Regions from separate parts of the Luteimonas sp. GW821-FHT14E02 genome, predicted to be linked through region 1. Evidence: riboswitches for the same ligand, from Rfam matches in the RefSeq annotation. Region 1 holds a riboswitch; the other holds the start of a gene.

Evidence for each region. A riboswitch is a leader RNA that binds a small molecule or an ion and turns the genes downstream of it on or off. The one in region 1 is predicted to bind cobalamin.
Region 2: linked by a shared signal. The riboswitch ahead of btuB (TonB-dependent vitamin B12 receptor) and the one ahead of metE (5-methyltetrahydropteroyltriglutamate--homocysteine S-methyltransferase) in region 1 are both predicted to bind cobalamin.

What each region holds. Positions count from the first base shown of each region.
Region 1 is NZ_JBXAPK010000001.1:482,741-492,334, forward strand. It holds gene AC1RNP_RS02040 (aldo/keto reductase) at 1-876, opposite strand, end outside; gene AC1RNP_RS02045 (RidA family protein) at 1,012-1,512, opposite strand; gene AC1RNP_RS02050 (LysR family transcriptional regulator) at 1,611-2,507, shown strand; gene AC1RNP_RS02055 (pyrimidine dimer DNA glycosylase/endonuclease V) at 2,674-3,114, shown strand; gene AC1RNP_RS02060 (Fur family transcriptional regulator) at 3,482-3,946, opposite strand; gene AC1RNP_RS02065 (PadR family transcriptional regulator) at 3,870-4,508, opposite strand; gene AC1RNP_RS02070 (LysR family transcriptional regulator) at 4,574-5,488, opposite strand; gene AC1RNP_RS02075 (serine hydrolase domain-containing protein) at 5,581-6,801, shown strand; cobalamin riboswitch at 6,873-7,123, shown strand; gene metE (5-methyltetrahydropteroyltriglutamate--homocysteine S-methyltransferase) at 7,331-9,594, shown strand, end outside.
Region 2 is NZ_JBXAPK010000002.1:2,819-12,412, reverse strand. It holds gene AC1RNP_RS03160 (multidrug efflux RND transporter permease subunit) at 1-2,350, opposite strand, end outside; gene AC1RNP_RS03155 (efflux RND transporter periplasmic adaptor subunit) at 2,357-3,646, opposite strand; gene bioD (dethiobiotin synthase) at 3,741-4,457, opposite strand; gene AC1RNP_RS03145 (GAF domain-containing protein) at 4,497-4,982, shown strand; gene AC1RNP_RS03140 (TfoX/Sxy family protein) at 4,990-5,358, shown strand; cobalamin riboswitch at 5,472-5,696, shown strand; gene btuB (TonB-dependent vitamin B12 receptor) at 5,821-7,773, shown strand; gene gph (phosphoglycolate phosphatase) at 7,790-8,479, opposite strand; gene AC1RNP_RS03125 (LysR family transcriptional regulator) at 8,509-9,414, opposite strand; gene AC1RNP_RS03120 (NAD(P)-dependent oxidoreductase) at 9,525-9,594, shown strand, end outside.

The DNA.
Region 1 (9,594 bases):
CTCTTCCAGATACTTGCGGCGCTTGGTGCCGGGGATCGGCACGATGTGCTCGTCCTGCGCCAGCACCCACGCGAGCGCGAGTTGTCCGGGCGTCACGGCCTTGCCGGCGGCCAGCGATTTGATCTGCTCGACCAAGGCCAGGTTCCTGGCGAAATTCTCGCCCTGGAAGCGCGGATTGGTACGACGCCAGTCATCGGCCTCGAAATCCTCCGGCGACTGGATCGCGCCGGTGAGGAAACCACGGCCGAGCGGCGAATACGGCACGAAGCCGATGCCGAGTTCGCGGCAGACCGCGAGCACGCCGTTCTCTTCCGGATCGCGCGTCCACAACGAGTACTCGCTCTGCAACGCGGTGATCGGATGCACGGCGTGGGCGCGGCGGATGGTCTCGGCGTTGGCTTCGGACAAGCCGAGATAACGCACCTTGCCGGCTTTCACGAGATCGGCCATGGCGCCGACGGTGTCCTCGATCGGCACGTTCGGATCGACGCGATGCTGGTAGTACAGATCGATGTGATCGGTGCCCAGGCGCTGGAGGCTGCCCTCGACGGCGGCGCGCACGTTGGCGGGGCTGCCGTCGACGCCGCCTCTGCGCACGTCCGGCATGCCCGGCTCGATGACGAAGCCGAACTTGGTCGCCAGGAACACCTGATCGCGGCGCCCCTTCAGAAAACCGCCGAGCAACTGCTCGTTGGTATGCGGGCCGTAGATCTCGGCGGTATCCCAGAACGTGACGCCGAGTTCGAGCGCACGCGCGAGCGTGGCGAGCGATTCGGTGTCGTCCTGGTCGGTGGTGTAACCAAAACTCATGCCCATGCAGCCGAGGCCGAGGGCGGAGACTTCAGGGCCGTTGCGGCCGAGCTTGCGGGTTTTCATTTCGATTTCTCCTTGGGGGGTGAGGAGCCGCGCTCAGCCGATGCCCCATCGGCATCGGCTGCGGTTCCGAACGCCCGGCCAGGGATGGCCGGGCGGGACGTTGCGTCAGTCATTGCAGTTGCGCCACGGATGGCTTCACGGCGAATCCGAAGTTTTAGGGGCGGCGATCACCGCCTCGATTTCCACTTTCAACGCGGGATCGAACAGCCCGGACACCTGCACCAGCGAACTGGCGGGCGGAGTCGCGCCGTAGGCCTCGATCAATGCCGCGCGGACGGCGGCGAGGTCCTTCAGGTCGGTGAGGAAGATGGTCACCTTCAACAAGGCCGGCCAATCCGTGCCAAGTTCGCGCAGCACGCCGTGGAGACGGGCCAGCACCACGCGGGTCTGCGCGCCGCTGTCGCCGTGGGCGGCGTCCGAGCCGAAGGCGGTCAGCCCGGACAGATAGACCGTGTCGCCATGACGCACCGCGTGGGCATAGGGACCGGCGGGCGCCGCCAGCGACTGGAAACGCAGGCGTCCGTCCTGCTCCGGTGCGGGCCCGGCCGGCGGCTGCGCGAACGCGGAAGCGCCGGCGAGCATGCCGGCAAGCGCGACGGGGAGGGCCGTGATCGAGAAATGCGGGCGAAGCGGCATGGCCTGGACCCGGTTGAAGAAGGGAGCGCCAGTGTCGCGCTGGCGACTGCACGGATAAACCGGCAATATCAGAACCTTCTTTGAACTCTGGCTTCACAATGGCCGCCGCCCCGCTTCCCGCCGTCGTCGCCTTCGCCCGCGTCGCGCACCACGCCAGCTTCACCCGCGCCGCCGCCGAACTGGCGGTCTCGCCCTCCGCGCTGTCGCAGACCGTGCGGACGCTCGAATCCCAGCTGGGCGTGCGCCTGCTCAACCGCACCACCCGCCGCGTCGGCCTGACCGAACATGGCGCCCGCTTCCTGCAACAGGTCTCGCCCGGCCTGCAGCTGATCGAAGCCGCCTTCGACGACCTCGACCTCGTCCGCGACCGCCCCGCCGGCCGCCTGCGCATCAACCTCTCCCGCATCGCCGCCCAGCAGCTGGTGATCCCGCGACTGTCCGCCTTCGCCGCGCGCTATCCCGAAGTGGAGGTGGAACTGTTCGTCGATCCGAGCCTGGCTGATCTGGTGGCCGGCGGCTTCGACGCCGGCATCCGCCTCGGCGAATGCCTGGCCAAGGACATGATCGCCCTGCCCGTCGGACCGATGCAGCGCCAGGTGGTCGTGGGCTCCCCCGCCTACTTCCGCCGCCACCCGCCGCCGCGCACCCCGGCCGACCTCGTCCACCACGACTGCATCCGCCACCGCCTGAGCAGCGGACGACTGATGCCCTACGAATTCACCCGCGACGGACGCGACTTCGAAGTCGAGGTCCACGGGCGTTTGATCTTCAACGACAGCGGCCTCGCGCGCGAGGCTGCGCGTGCGGGGCTTGGGCTCAGTCAGCAGTTCGAGGCGGAGGCGGCGGCGGATCTAGTCAATGGCACGCTGCAGCGGGTGCTCGATGATGACCTGGAGCCCTTCCCCGGGTTTTTCATCTACTACCCGGCGCGGGAGCATATGGCGACGAAGTTGCGGGTGTTCATCGATTTTCTTCGGGAGCAGGTCGCGGCATAGATACGCTGGTTCAGTCCAGAACCTTAGTGCTTCGGTCGCAATTTCGCCGCTAGATTTCGCGTCGCCATCTGGGGGCGATAGATGCTCTCAGCACACAACGTTTTTGTTGCACGTTTAAAGCACCGTGACAGTGCGTACTGAAGATTAGAAGGGTTGACATTGTTGTATGCGTCTATGGTCCCTGCATCCGAAATATCTTGATCCTCAAGGATTGGTGGCCTTGTGGCGCGAAGCGCTACTGGCCAAGGCCGTGCTTCGTGGCGAGACGCGGGGCTATACGCGTCATCCGCAGTTGGAGCGGTTCAAGGCACACGCGCAGCCGCGGCTGGCGATCAATGCATATCTGGCCGCGGTTCATGACGAAGCGACCAGACGCGGCTATTCCTTTGATCGCTCGAAACTCGGTCCCGTCCGGTCGATCCCGCCTATTCGCGTCAGCCAGGGACAGCTCGAATATGAGTGGAAGCATTTGCAGAACAAGCTGGCGACGCGTAGTCCGAAGGTGTACTCATGTTGGAGCAAAGTGATCAATCCTGATTGCCATCCCTTGTTTCGCCGGAGGCCGGGGCCGGTGGCTGCATGGGAACGGGCATTGGGTGATGTCTAGCATTCGAGCCGAATGCTGCTTCAAGGCAACAAATTCAAATCAGGGATGAGGTGTCATGCCAAATATCTTCGTGGTTGAAGATCAGGTTCATGCCGAGTCGTTTGGCGAATTCCCGGTCTTGGCGGAAGCATGGGACGAACTGCATCAGCTATCGTTGATTTCGTGGAACGAGCCTCCCAACGTGGCGCCCTGTCAAAGTTGGCAAACTTGCGGCCGAGAGTACGAGATCATCGAGTATGAAACGGCAACTCTTCCCTGGACCCGGATCAGGTGCCTTGCAGGGCTGGAGGTGAGTGCCAAGGGAATAGTGTGGGGACCAGAAGCGCCGCAGAGACTTTAGCGATGCCAAAGAACCTTCCCGTTCCTTTCATTGGTTTTTGCCGTGAAGTGGGTCCAAACGGTAACCAAGCCTATCGGCGAGGCGGGCAAGCAGTTCAAGCGCGAGAACATCGGCATTGCCGCGCACCGCGCTTGCGGCGTCATGCAACGACCACAAACTGCGGGCATTGCGCCCTTGCGCATGCACGTCGACCAAGCCCAACGTTTCCAGTTCGTGCAGCGAACGATAGACAGTCGGCAGACTAATCCTCGCGCAATGCCGCCGCGCGCGCTGGAACAATGCAACGGCATCGAGCCAACCATTGGTTTCGTGCAACGCGCACAGCACGGCCTTGCGCGGAGCGGTCAAGCGCAAACCGCGCGATGCGCAGCGGGCAAGCCACGCATCGAGCGGCGCCGCGCGTGACGGCGCTGCTTCAGTCACGACGCTCGCCGGAGAGGATCTCGGCGGTGGCGCGTTCGAGGATCGCGGCGATGCGGCGGGCTTCGGCATCGTCCCAGTCGGCGCGGCGCGACAGCAGGGCGTGCTTGAGCGCGTGCATGGCGCGTCGCACGGTCATCGGCGCGGCTTCCTTGGCGGCTTCGCGGGCGCGGTGTTCGGTGCGGGCGATCACGGTGTCGACGGCGGCGCGGTTTTCGTTGAGATAGGCGCGGCCGGCGTCGGTGATCGAGTAGAGCTTGCGGCCGCCGGTTTCGGCTTCGGCCTGGGCGTGGCCCATTTCCTCGAGCATGGTCAGGGTGGGGTAGATCGCGCCGGGGCTGGGCGAGTAACGGCCGTGGAACATCTCTTCGATGATGCGGATCAGTTCGTAACCATGGCGCGGCTGCTGCTCGATCAGGCCGAGCAGAAGGAGCTTGAGATCGCCGTGGCCGAGCATGCGCCCGCCGCCGCGATGGCCGCCGTGGCGGCGGCCCATGTCGTCGGAAAAGATGTCGTCTCCGCCAAACCGGTCGAAGAAGCCGCGGCGGCTGGCGTGCAGGGTCGGATCGAAGTCGTGGTCGAAGTGCGGGTGATGGTGAGCGTGATGGCGGTGGAACCAGGAATGAAGGCGCATGGGGATTCGATATATCGGAAGTTGGGTAAAAGATATATCTAAGATATATCGAAATCAAGAAGGGGCTATCCCGTTCCGGTCCGCCCCATGGGCTCGCAGAGGAAATCCACGAATGCCCGCAGCTTGGGCGGCATGTGCTCGCGCGCCGGGTAGTAGATGTAGAAACCCGGGAGCGCGGGCGCGTATTCGGCCAGCACCCGGACCAGGCGTCCGTCCGCCAGATCGGCCTTGACCGTTTCCACGAAGAGTTGCGCCAGGCCAAGCCCGTCGCGCGCGGCCTCGCGCGCCATGCGGTCGTCGGTGTAGATCAGGCGGCCCTGCACGTCCATCTGCAGTTCGCGGCCGTCGTCGACGAAACTCCAGGGTTCGAGACGGCCGCTGCCGGGCATGCGGAAGCGGATGCAGTCGTGGCCAGCCAGATCGGCCGGCGCGCGCGGCGTGCCGTGGCGGCGCAGATACTCGGGGGTGGCGACGATGGCGCGGCGCAAGGGGCCGCTGATCGGTCGCGCCACCATGTCCTGGGCCAGTTTGTGGCCGATGCGGATGCCGGCGTCGAAGCCGCCGGCCACCACGTCGGCGAGGGTGTCGTCGGTGAACAGTTCGACCTGGATCTGCGGATAACGCGCCAGGAACTCCGGCAATCGCGGGTTGATGTACAGCCCCGCCACCAGGCGGGACAGATTGATCCGCAGCAGGCCGGACGGCTGGCCCTGATCGGCGCGCAGGCGTTGCATGGCGATGTCGATACGGTCCAGCGAGGGGTCGATCTGGGCCAGGAATTCGCGCCCCGCCTCGCTCAGCGCCACGCGCCGGCTGGTGCGGTTGAACAGGCGCACGCCCAGCCGCCCTTCCAGCCCCCGCACGCTTTGCGAAACCGCCGAGGCGCTGACGCCGAGATGGTCGGCGGCGCGGGTGAAGCTACCCAGTCGCGCGACGGTGCGGAATACCGACAGGCCGGCTAGGGGTTCGGGCTTGATCATCAAGTTTTTCTTCATGATAGGTGCAGGCTAGCAGGCTTTTTGCTCAGGGATCGGGGCGTCACAGTGGCGGCGTCCTTTCCGGAGATGCCGTCATGTCCCTGTTGTTCGCCCCCCTGCTCGCCCTCGCCGTGGCCGCGCAGCCAGGCCCGGCTGCCGCCGAGCCGGCGGTTCAAGACGATCTGCCCCACCGGCTGGATGCGGTGATCGATAGCGCGCTGCGCGAGGAACGTATCGTCGGCACCGTCGTGCTCGTGGCCAAGGACGGCAAGGTGGTGTATCGCCGTGCCGCGGGTTTCGCCGATCGCGAGGCGGCGCGGCCGATGCCGGAGGATGGGATCTTCCGCTTCTCCTCGATCACCAAACCGATCGTCACCGTGGCGGCGCTGCGGCTGGTGGAGCAAGGCAAGCTGCGTCTGGATGATCCGGTGACGCGCTGGCTGCCCGACTTCAAACCGAAACTGGCGGACGGCAGCACACCGGTCATCACCGTGCATCAGCTGCTCACGCACACCGCCGGGTTGAGTTACGGGTTCGAGGAACCGGCCGATTCGCCGTATCACCGGCTCGGTGTTTCCGATGGCCTCGATGAGGCCGGCATCACGCTGGAGGAAAACCTGCGCCGTCTTGCCGAGGCGCCGTTGCTCTATCCGCCCGGTCATCAGTGGGGCTATTCGCTCGCCATCGACGTGCTCGGCGCGGTGATCGCCCGCGCCAACGCCAGCACGCTGCCCGAGGCGGTGGCGCAACTGGTGACGACGCCCTTGCAGATGCGCGATACCGCGTTCTCCGTGCAGGATTCCCCGCGCGTCGTGGTGCCGTATGCCGACGGCCAACCCCGGCCGCGACGCATGTCCGACCGCTTTGAAATGACGCTGCCGGCATGGATGGGCGAGCGCTTGCGCTTCGCTCCGACGCGGGCGTTCGATGCTGGAGCATATCCGTCAGGCGGCGCCGGCATGGTTGGCACGGCCGACGACGTGCTGCGCTTGCTGGAAACGATCCGCGGCGATGGTGCTCCGCTGTTGAGTGCTGACACCGTCAGGCGCATGACCACCGATCAGGTCGGCGCCGACGCGCAAACCCAGGGCCCGGGCTGGGGCTTCGGCTACGGCGGCGCCGTGCTGGACGATCCCGTGCTGGCCAAGACGCCGCAGGCGAAGGGCACGCTGCAATGGGGCGGGGTCTACGGCCATGCCTGGTTCGTCGATCGCAGCAACGGATGGAGCGTGGTGGCGCTCACCAACACCGCGCTGGAAGGCATGTCCGGCGCTTTTCCGACGCAGATCCGCGATGCGGTGTACGGCGTGCGGTGAACTTCACCGCGCGGCATAGAACGATTTCTCATGTAAGCCCTCGCGACCTTGACGCTTCCCGACCTCGGGCGTAATTTGCCACTTGCCGACGGTTTGCATCGCTTCATCAAGATCAAGCGATGGAATTAAAAGGGAAGCCGGTGCGGCCCCGCAGCGAACACCTTCGCCAGGGGGCCAATTCCGGCGCTGCCCCGCAGCGGTGTGTGGAAACGATCTTCGCCAATGGCACTGGGTCTGCAGCCCGGGAAGCGGCGAACAGTAGGCGGGGCCTCCGCGCCCCATGTCCACGAGCCCGAAGACCTGCCGCGGCCAGGGAGCAATCCCTGCCTTGACCTGGGACTTCCGAGGGGAAGCGCCGGGACGTGCGCCGCGGCTTTCCGGCCGGGGCCTGTCCTTGCGCCCGCTCGTCGGTTCCGGTTCGCCCGAGGGGGCGAAGGTCGCCGGCGTGGTGGAGGGCTCGCGCAACTGCGGGTACTTCGACGCGTACCGCCTTCGTTCCTCCATTCGCCACGAATCGAGGACACGCAACATGATCACTGTCAGCAACCTGGGCTTCCCGCGCATCGGCGCGAAGCGCGAACTCAAGCGCGCGCTGGAAGCGTACTGGCGCGGCGAAGCCACGCCGCAACAACTGCAAGACACCGCGCGCGGACTGCGCGAGCGACACTGGAAACTGCAATACGAAGCCGGCGCCGACCTCGTGCCCTGCAACGACTTCTCGCTGTACGACCACGTGCTCGATACCGCGTTCGCGCTCGACGCCATTCCCGATCGCTATCGCGCACTCGCCGATGACGATCCGCTGACCGGCTATTTCGCCCTCGCGCGCGGCTTGCAGAAGGACGGCATCGACCTGCACGCATTGGAGATGACCAAGTGGTTCGATACCAACTATCACTACCTGGTGCCGGAACTGCATGCGCAGCAGAGTTTTCGCTTGCGCGGCGACAAGGCCGTCAACGAATTCCTGGAAGCCAGGGCGCTTGGCATCGACGCCAGGCCGGTGCTGCTTGGTCCGGTGAGCTTCCTGCTGCTGTCGAAGACGGTCGACGGCAGCGATCGACTCGCCCTGCTCGACCGCCTGCTGCCTGTCTACGCGCAATGGCTCGGCCGATTGCGCGATGCGGGCGCGGCGTGGGTGCAGATCGACGAACCCTGTCTGGTGCAGGATCTGGATGACGACGATCACGCGGCGTATCGCAAGGCCTACGGCACGCTGGCCATCACCGCGCGGCCGAAACTGCTGCTGGCCACTTATTTCGGCGCGCTCGAGGACAATCTCGCGCTCGCCGTGGAATTGCCCGTCGAAGGTTTGCACATCGATCTCGTGCGCGCGCCGGAGCAGCTCGATGCTGTGCTCGATGCGTTGCCGCCGCGTCATGTGCTCTCGCTCGGCCTGGTCGATGGCCGCAACATCTGGCGCACCGATCTCGATCGCGCGCTCGCATTGGCGGAGCACGCGCAGGCGCGCGTCGATGCCGGACGCCTGCAGGTCGCGCCCTCATGTTCGCTGCTGCACGTGCCGATCGATGCGACGCTGGAAACCGCGCTGCCGTTCGACATCCACGCATGGCTGGCGTTCGCGCGACAGAAGATCGAGGAATTGCGCACGCTCGGCGATGCCCTGAACGGCCTGCGTTCGGCCCGCTCCACGCTGGAAGTCGCGCGCGAGCGCTATGAGACGCGCCGCCGCTCGGCCAAGGTGCATCGGCCGGACGTTGCCGCGCGCGTGGCCGCGCTCGACGATGTCGCCACGCAGCGCAAGTCGCCGTACCCGCAGCGACACAGCGCGCAGGCGCGGCGCTTCGGCCTGCCGTCGTTCCCCACCACCACCATCGGCTCGTTCCCGCAGACGCAAGCCGTGCGCGAGGCGCGCGCGAAATACAAATCCGGCAAATGGTCGGATGCCGACTACGACGCGTTCCTCGAAGCCGAGACCGAACGCTGCGTGCGTTTCCAGGAAGAGATCGGTCTGGACGTGCTGGTGCACGGCGAGTTCGAGCGCAACGATATGGTCGAGTATTTCGGCGAGCAGCTCGACGGCTTTGCCTTCACCAAGCATGGTTGGGTGCAGAGCTACGGCTCACGTTGCGTCAAGCCGCCGATCCTGTACGGCGATGTGCGGCGCCCGGCGCCGATGACAGTGCGCTGGTCGCGCTACGCGCAATCACTCACCGACAAACCAATGAAAGGCATGTTGACCGGCCCGGTGACGGTGCTGCAATGGTCGTTCGTGCGCGACGACCAGCCGCGTGCGAGTACATGCCGTCAGATCGCTCTCGCCCTGCGCGATGAAGTGCTCGATCTGGAAGCCGCCGGTATCGGCGTGATCCAGATCGACGAGCCGGCGCTGCGCGAAGGCCTGCCGTTGCGGCGCGCGCAATGGCGCGCCTATCTCGACTGGGCCGTGGAATGCTTCCGCATCAGCGCCGCCGGCGTCGCCGACCAGACGCAAATCCACACCCACATGTGCTACTCGGAATTCAACGACATCATGGAGGCGGTGGCGGCGATGGATGCCGACGTGATCTCCATCGAGACCTCACGCTCGCGCATGGAGTTGCTGGATGCCTTCGTGCGCTTCCGCTATCCGAACGGTATCGGTCCAGGTGTCTACGACATCCACTCGCCGCGCGTTCCGGATACGACGGAGATGACCGCATTGCTGCAGAAGGCCGGCGCGGTATTGCCAGCAGAACAGTTGTGGGTGAACCCGGATTGTGGACTGAAGACGCGAGGTTGGCCGGAAACGCGCGCGGCGCTCACGGCGATGGTCTCGGCCGCACACGCGTT
Region 2 (9,594 bases), on a different contig from region 1:
TGGGCGTATAGAAACGACTCAACGCCTCGGGCCCGGTGCGGAAGGCCTCGTCGGCCTGCATGTTGACGCGCTTGATGCGGCCACCGTCGGTGAAGTCGTTGACGTAGAACGGCGCCAGCATCAGCTGGATCGCGGTGTAGATGTCGGACACCGACAGCCCCATCGCCTCCGCCTGCACGCGATCGACGTCGAGCTTGAGCTGCGGCGCATCCGCCAGCGTGTTCGGGCGCACGCCCGTCAGCACGGGATTCTGGCTGGCCTTGCCCAGCAGCATGCCCAGCGCCTGCCCGAGCGCGGCGCGGCCCTGGCCGGTGCGGTCCTGCAGGTACATGTCGAAGCCGCCGAACTGGCCGAGGCCGTTCACCGTCGGCAGGTTGACCACGAAGATCTGCGCGTCGCGGATGCCGAACGCCTTCATGTTGACCTGCTGGATGAACTCCTCCGCCGTGATGTCGCGCTCATCCCAGGGCTTGAGCTTGATGAAGGCCATGCCCGCGCTTTCGCTCTGGCCGATGAAGCTGAAGCCGGAGACGGTGAACACGCCCTCATAGCCATCCTGCTTTTCGACGACCTGGAGCAGTTGGTCCATCACCTTCTCGGTGCGCTCGAGCGTGGCGCCCGGCGGCAGCTGCACGATCGCCAGTGCATAGCCCTGGTCTTCTTCCGGCAAGAAGCTGCCGGGCAGTCGCGTGTACACGAAGATGCACAGCGCGGTGAGCAGGCCGAACACGATCATCCACAGCGGCGCATGACGAATCGCGCTGGTGATGTGGCCGACGTAGGTGTTGCTGACCCAGTCGTAGACCTTGTTGAAGCCGCGGAAGATCGGATTGCGGCTCTCGTGATGCCCCGTCGGCTTGAGCATGGTCGCGCACAGCGCCGGCGTGAAGCCGAGCGCCAGGAACGCCGAGAACGCCATCGCCAGCGCGATGGTGAGCGCGAACTGCTTGTAGATCTCGCCGGCGCTGCCGCCCTGGAACGCACTGGGCACGAACACGGCCGCCAGCACCACGGTGATCGCCACCACCGCGCCGCTGATCTGTCCCATCGCCTTGATGGTGGCTTCCTCGGGCGAGAGGCCTTCCTCGGTCATGATGCGTTCGACGTTCTCGATCACCACGATCGCGTCGTCCACCACGATGCCGATCGCCAGCACCATGCCGAACAGGCTGAGCTGGTTGATGGTGAAGCCGATGAAGTACATGCCGACGAAGGTGCCGAGCAGGGCCACCGGGATCACCAGCGTGGGGATGATCGTCGCGCGCAGGTTCTGCAGGAAGATCAGCATCACCAGGAACACGAGCACGACCGCCTCGATCAGCGTCTTGACCACTTCCTCGATCGAGACCTGCACGAAGGTGGACGTGTCGTAGGGCGCGAACCAGGTCACGCCCGGCGGGAAGCTGGCTTCCAGTTCCTTCATGCGCGCCTTCACCGCCTCGGCCACGCCGAGCGCGTTGGCGCCGGGGGCGAGCTGCACGGCGAAGCCGGCGGCGGGCGCGCCGCTCCAGCGCAGGCTGGCGGCATACGACACCGCGCCCTTCTCGATACGGGCGACATCCTTCAGGCGCACCGTGCTGCCGTCGTTGTTGGCGCGCAGGATGATGTTGCCGAACTCTTCCGGCGTGCTGAAGCGGCCCTCGGCCGAGACCGTGGCGGTGAACGCCTGTCCCTTCGGCGACGGTGCCGCGCCGATGCTGCCGGCGGCGAACTGCACGTTCTGCCCCTGCACCGCGGTCAGCGCCTGCGTGGCCGACAACCCGAAGCCTCGCAGCTTCTCCGGGTTGAGCCAGATGTTCATCGCATACTCGCCGCCGAACTGCTGGGTGCCGCCGACGCCGGGCACGCGCGCGATCTGGTCGAGCACGCGTGAACCGACGATGTCGGCCATTGCATGCTCGTCGAGCGCGCCGGTGTCGCTGCGCAGCGCCAGCACCATCAGGAAGCCGGGGTTCTGCTTGGCCACCACCACGCCCTGCCGGGTCACTTCCGAGGGCAGGCGCGGCGTCGCCAGCGAGACCTTGTTCTGCACCTGCACCTGGGCGATGTCGGGATCGGTGCCGGGCTTGAAGGTGAGCGTGATCGAGGCGCCGCCGGTGGCGCTCGAGGAGGAGCTGAAGTAATCGAGGTTGTCGATACCCGTCAGTTCCTGCTCGATCACCTGCGTGACCGCGCCTTCGACCGTCTCCGCGCTCGCGCCGGAGTAGCTGGCGCTCACCGTGACCTGCGGCGGGGCGATGTTCGGATACGACTCGACGCCGAGGCTCATGATCGCCAGGGCGCCGCCCAGGCTGATCAGGATCGCGATGACCCAGGCGAAGACCGGGTGGTGAATGAAAAATCTGGACATGAGGGATCAGTCCTTCTTCGTGGCCGCGTCACCGGTCTTTTGTTGTTGCGCGGCTTCTGCGTTCTTGTCGGGCGCGTCGTTTCCGGGCGCGGCTGCGCCAGGCTTGGCGGCACCCGGGGCACCCTGAGCGCCAGCGGCCCCTTCCGGCTGCCAGGGCGTGGCATTGACCTTGACCGGCTTGCCGCCGCCCATCTGCTGCGCCATGCCGACGGCCTGCAGGCCCGAGACGATGATCTGATCGCCGTCCGTCACGCCCCTGGTCACGATCCAGTTCGTGCCCTGGCTGCGATCGGCATCGATGTCCTTGCGCGCCACCATGCCGTCCTTGCCGACGGTCAGGACATAGGCGCTCTGCGCATCGCGCTGCACCGCCGCCTGCGGAATCAGGAACGCACTGGAGATCGAACCGAGCGATGCCTTGAGCGTGACATACGTGCCGGGCAGCAGCGTCCGTTCCGGATTGGGCAGCGTGGCGCGCAAGGCGACCGCGCCGGTCGCCGGATCGACGGTGTCGCCGGAGAAGTCGAGCGTGCCCTTGTGCGAATACAGCGAACCATCCGGAAGCAGGACGTCCACTTCCGCCTTGCCGCTGGGCGTGTTGCCCTGCAGACGGCGGACCTGGCTCAGCTCCGTCACGCTCATGGAGAAGTTCACATACAGCGGGTCGATCTGGTCGACGGTGGTGAGCAGCGTCGTCGCGCCCTGCCCGACCAGCGCGCCCTCGGTGACCTGCTGCTTGCCGGCGCGACCGGCGATCGGCGCACGCACGCTGGCGTAGCCGAGATTGATCTGCGCGTTGTCGACGGCGGCACGCGCGGTCTGCACCTGCGCCGCGGTGGTCCGCTCGGTGGCGAGCGCATCGTCGTAATCGGATTGCGAGATGTACTTCTGCGGCAGCAGGCGACGCGCGCGCTCGGCCGCGGTCTTGGCGTTGGCGTAGTTGGCCTGCGCCTGCGCCAGCGACCCTTGCGCCTGGCCCAGATCCGCGCGCAGCTGCGAAGGATCGATGACGAAGAGCTCCTGCCCTTCACGGACATCGCTGCCTTCTTCGTACACGCGCTTCTGCAGCACGCCGGGAACGCGGGCGCGCACGTCGGCGCTGCGATAGGCGGCGAGTCTGCCGACCATGTCCTGCTGCAACGTGATGCTGCCGGCCTTGGCTTGGACCACGCCGACTTGCGGCGGCGGCATTCCGCCACCGGGGCCGCCAGGGCCCGCTTCCTGGCCTTTACCGCAGGCCGCCAGCACTAGGAGGAGCGCGCCGGACAACGCCAGCGTTCGGGAATGCATCGCCATGGAAAAACTCCGGGAACAGGGGCCGGACAAGGGGGACATTAATTCTTGTACTGGTCAGGATAGCATTTAGCGATCTGGATGACTGTGCCGAAAGTTATGTTGATACCGGGTGCAAAGCCTGAGCAACTGACAGACGGTCGGCCAATACGCTGGCGTCTGGTGCGGCAGCGAACGGCAGCCGCCCCAGGCAAGGCGCGGAAATCCGCTGCTGCAGCAGCATGAAATTCTCGTCGCGGCTTTCCATCCCGGGATCGACTTCGCTCGCGATCCAGCCGACGAGATGCGCGCCGTCGTCGGTGATCGCGCGCGCGGTCAGTCGAGCATGGTTCAGACAACCCAGCCGCAGACCGACCACGAGGATCACCGGCAGGCCCAATGCATGCACGAGGTCGACCTGATCGAGACTGCCTGACAGCGGCGCGGCCCAGCCACCGACGCCCTCCACCACCACGATGTCCGCCTGCGCCGACAGTCTGTCGTGGGCTTCGAGGATGGGATCGAGCGTGATCTCCACGCCGGCATCGCGCGCGGCCAGCTCCGGCGCCAGCGGCCGCGGCAGCGCGTAGGGATTCACGTCCTCGTAGCGCGCCACCGGATCGCCCGCCGCCTGCAGCGCCAACGCGTCCTCGTTGCGCCAGCCTTCCGCGGTGCGCGTGCAACCGCTGGCCAGCGGCTTCATGCCGACCGCGCGCCAGCCTTCGGCACGCAATGCGTGCAGCAGCGCGCAGCTGGCCAGCGTCTTGCCGGCACCGGTATCGGTGCCGGTGACGTAGAAGCCGCCAGGATGGGGGCCGTGACCGGGTTGTGGCATCGCCGCCTCCTGCGGATGGCCTGTTGCTAGACTGCACACATGTTCACTTCTTCCAGTCTAAGCGGCAGCAAGCGCGAGCAGTACGCGCAGCTCGCCGAACAGGCCAAGGCACTGCTCGCCGGCGAACGCGACCGCATCGCCAATGCCGCCAATCTCTCCGCGCTGGTGTACCACGCCCTGCCCGATCTGAACTGGGTCGGCTTCTACTTCTACGACGGCACCGAACTGGTGGTCGGCCCGTTCCAGGGCCTGCCGGCCTGTGTGCGCATTCCGCTCGACAAGGGCGTGTGCGGCGCGGCGGCGCGCAGCCGGCAGACGCAGCGCGTCGAGGACGTGCACGCCGTGCCCGACCACATCGCCTGCGATGCCGCCTCGCGTTCGGAACTGGTGGTGCCGCTGGTCCGGCCGGACGGTGCCCTGATCGGCGTCTTCGATCTGGACAGCCCGGCGTTGGCTCGCTTCGACACCGACGATCAGGCCGGCCTGGAAGCGATCGCCGCCCTCTTCGTGGCATCACTGGGATGAGGCCGCGATGAGCGCTCCGCTGAAATTGCGCAACGTCGGCCCGAAGAGCGCCGCCTGGCTGCGGCAGGTCGGGCTGCGCACGCTCGACGATCTTGCCGCCGCCGGACCGGTCGAGGCCTTCATGCGCGTCAAGCGTGCCGGCTTCAAGCCCAGCCTCAACCTGCTCTACGCGCTGGAAGGCGCGCTGTGCGACTGCCACTGGCAGGAAGTGCCGGAGGCGCGCCGTGCGCAGCTCGTCGCCGAGGCCGAGGCCGCGATCGCGCAACTGCCCGCGCCACGCGGCCGACCCGCCGCCGGGCCGGTGACGACCACGCATCATCAGGAAGAAGATGCCGCGCCGTCGTTCGGATTCTTCGACGAGCCCGACAAGGACTGAACCACCCCGGCATGCGGCCAGCCGAGCCGGAAGCGGCGGCCCCCGGCGCAATCGCATACAATCGCCGCGCTTCGAGGTGATCCAAAGGCATTGCGCGAGTCCCTTCGCAAGAGCCCGTGCATCCACGCGCGGACTTTCCAATGCCAGCGGATTGAAACGGGAAGCCGGTGACGTCGCGCGCTACTGCGCATCGACCATTCCGGCGCTGCCCCCGCAACGGTAAGCGAGTCACGCCAACGCATTCGCCACTGTGTTTCGACACGGGAAGGCGCCGCGGCCGAAGTCGGTCACGACTTCAACTCGTAAGCCCGGAGACCGGCCTTGGAGTCGACAGGTTGCGATGCGGAGGGCATTGCGGCGGCGCTGGCGCCCGTTGCGCTCGTTCTGCCTCGCACTTCCTCTTCTCCTCGCGACTCCCATTGGCTCGGCGCGTGCGTGGGTGCACGCGATGGAGAACATTCGATGCACGCTCAACCCCGCGCATGCCGCGGATCCTCTCGCAATAATCCGCGATTCCGAACCATCCACCTCCGCGTCCTGCCGCTCGCCGCCGCCTGCGCGCTGCTGCCGTCGCTGGCTTTCGCCGAGCCCGAGGCCGCGACCGATCTCGACGAAGTGATCGTCACCGCCACGCGCACGCAGGTACCGCTGATCGACAGCCTGTTCCCGGCCGAAGTGATCGACCGCGAGGAGATCGAACGCAGCCAGGCGCGCGACCTGCCCGATCTGCTGCGCGGCCGCGCCGGTGTCGACATCGGCAACTCCGGCGGTCCCGGCAAGGTCACCAGCGTGTTCATGCGCGGCAGCGGCTCCGGCCACGTGCTGGTCCTGGTCGACGGCATCCGCATCGGCCCCGCCACCAACGGCGCGACGGCGTTCCAGGATTTGCCGGTCGAACAGATCGACCGCGTCGAGATCGTGCGCGGCCCGCGTTCGAGCCTGTACGGCTCGGAAGCGATCGGTGGCGTGATCCAGATCTTCACGCGTCGCGACCAGGGCAAGTTCACGCCGCGCTTCCGTCTCGGCATCGGCAGCCACAACCTGCGCGAAGCCAGCGCCGGCTTCGGTGGCGGCGGTGAACGCGGCTGGTATGGCGCCGACGTGGCTTACTCGCGCACCGACGGCATCAACGCCTGTCGCGGTTCGACTAACCCATTCGCTGGTTGCTTCGCCGACGAACCCGATCGCGACGGCAATCGCAACCGCTCGCTCAATCTGCGCGGCGGCCTCGAGCTGGGCGAGACGTTCACGCTGGAAGGCCATGCCCTGCGTGCCGAAGCCGACACCGAATTCGACGGCAGCCTCTTCGCCGGCAACTTCGCCAGGAACGTGCAGCAGGTGGCCGGCGCCAAGCTCGGCTGGACGCCATCCGAGCGCGTGGCCGTGAACCTGCAGGCCGGCCGCAGCTACGACAAGGCGGATTCCTACTTCGAGCAATCCGGCAAGGCACGCGCGCACGTGAGCACCTTCGACACGCGCCGCGACACCGCTTCGTTGCAGGCAGACTTCACGCTCACCGCCAATCATCTGATCTCCGCCGGCGCCGACTGGCAGAACGACAAGATCACCAGTACGGCGGACTACGCGGAAACGGAGCGCGACAACACCGGCGTGTTCGCCGAGTACCAGGGCAGCTTCGGCGCGCATCAACTGCAACTGAGCGTGCGCAACGACGACAACGAACAGTTCGGCAACCACACCACCGGCGGCGTGGGCTGGGGCATGAAGTTCGGCGACGGCTTCCGCTTGAGTGCCAACTACGCTACCGGTTTCAAGGCGCCGACCTTCAACGATCTGTACTTCCCGGGCTCGGCCAGTCCCGATCTCGATCCGGAAACCTCCAAAACGCTCAATATCGGCATCGGCCAGCACACCGAACTGCTGAGCTGGACTTTCAACCTCTACGAAAGCCGGTTCGACGATCTGATCGTGTTCGAGTTCCCGCCGCCGAACTACATCGGCGAGGGCTACAACGTCGACAAGGCCCGCGTGCGCGGCGCCGAGCTGACCTTCGAGACCACGATCGCAGGCTGGGATGTCTCCACGCAGTGGAGCTTCATCTCGCCGCGCAACCGCAGCAAGCGCAACCCCGACGGCACGCCCGATGCCGATTACGGCAACCTGCTCGCGCGTCGCGCGCGCAACATCGGCCGCATCGATCTGGATCGCGCTTTCGGCGATTTCCGTTTCGGCATCACCGTCGCCGGCGCCAGCCATCGCTACGACGATCCGGCCAACACGAAGCGGCTCGGCGGCTACGGCACCACCGATCTGCGCCTGGAATACGCGTTCTCACCGGCATGGACGTTGCAGGCGCGCGCCGGCAACGTCTTCGACAAGCGCTACGAAACGGTGGACTGGTACAACCAGCCGGGCCGCGAATACGGCCTCAGCCTGCGCTACCAGCCGCGTTGAAAAATGGCGGCTCGCCTCAGGCGATCGATGCCGAGGCGACGCCGGACGCCTGCGGGTGCAGCGAAAGCAGCGCCCGCATGTCGTCGATGACCGCCAACGCCTGCGTGCTCCGCAGATCGAAGCCGCGCGGATAGCCATAACTCACCAGCACCAGCGGCATCGCCGCGGCCTTCGCCGCGGCGGCGTCGGTGGCGGAATCGCCGATCATCACGCAATCGTCAGGTTCGCGACCGAACAACTGCGCCAGATGCAGCAGCGGCAACGCGCTGGGCTTGCGTTCCGGCAAGGTGTCGCCGCCGACCATCGCGCCGAAACGCTCGGCGATGCCCAGATGTTCGAGCAACGGCCGCACATAGCGTTGCGGCTTGTTGGTACACACCGCGAGCGCGACGCCCTGCGACTGCAACGCTTCCAGCGTTTCGGCCACACCGGGATACAGCTGTGCACGCAGCAGCAGCGTCTCGCCGTAATGCACCATGAAACCTTCCATGACATCGTCGACGGCGACATCGCTGTCCACGTGGCGGAACGCGGTCTCGACCAGGACACGCGCGCCATCGCCGATCCAGCCGCGGATCACCGCCTCCTCGACCTGCGGAAGTTTCCAGTCCGCCAATGTGCGATTGACTGCCTCGGCGATGTCGACTGCGGTGTCGACGAGCGTGCCGTCGAGATCGAACAGCGCCAACGAATACGGAAATTTCAAATCGTTCTCCAAAACAAATACTCGAATTTCTAAGCGACATCCCAGGGCGGCGTATCGCCGAAACGCTCGGCGAGGAAATCGAGGAAGCTCCGCACCAGGCCAGGCAACTGCCGCCGCGTCGCGTACACGCCGTACAAGCCCATCGGCTCGACGTGGTACTCGGGCAACACCTCGATCAACTCACCCGAACGCAGCAACGGCCGCACCTGGTACGTCGGCATCATGGCGATGCCGGCATCGGCGCGTACCGCCGCCAGCAGCACGCTGGCCTCGTTCGCGCTGATGCTGCCGCCGACCGCCACCGCCACTTCGCGGCCCTCGTGCCGCAAATGCCACAGACTCTTGCCGACGAAGTGATGGGTGAGGCAATTGTGCCGCATCAGGTCCTCGGCACGGCGTGGTGTGCCGTGCGCCGCGAGATAGCCGGGTGATGCGCACAACGCCGAGCCGCACACCGACAGCTTGCGCGCGACCAGGTTGGGATCGAGTGCATGGGTGATGCGGATGGCCAGATCGATGCGCTCCTCGACCAGATTCACGGTGCGATCGGCCAGCAGCATGTCGATCGACGTGCCCGGATGCCGCGTCACGTAATCGGCCACCGCCGCGGCCATCTGGCATTGCCCGAACGAGGTGCTGCAGGTGATCCGCAATCGCCCGTGCGGCGCCGCGCCCGCACGCTCGCCGACCGCGTTGCGCAGTTCATCGCCCAGATCGAGCATCTGGCGGCAGCGCGAGAGCGCCTGCTCGCCGGCGGCCGTGAGGCTGATCCGGCGCGTGGTGCGATGGAAGACGCGCGCGCCGAGCCAGCTTTCCAGTTCGGCCAGATAGCGCGTCACCATCGCCCGCGACATGTCGAGTGTCTCGGCCGCCGCAGTCAGGCTGCCGCGCTCGGCGACTTCGACGAATACGGCCACCGCCGTCATCCGGTCCATTTGATTGATTTGATCGATTCGAGCAACAGATATTCGCCTTATACGCGGTTTTTCGATCGATTTCAGGCAACTATCCTGCTCTCCGGTTTCCCCACTCCCTGGAGCACGCCATGAACATCGCCCTCGTCGGCGCCACCGGCAAGATCGGTCGCCAGATCGCCCGCACCGCGCTCGATCGCG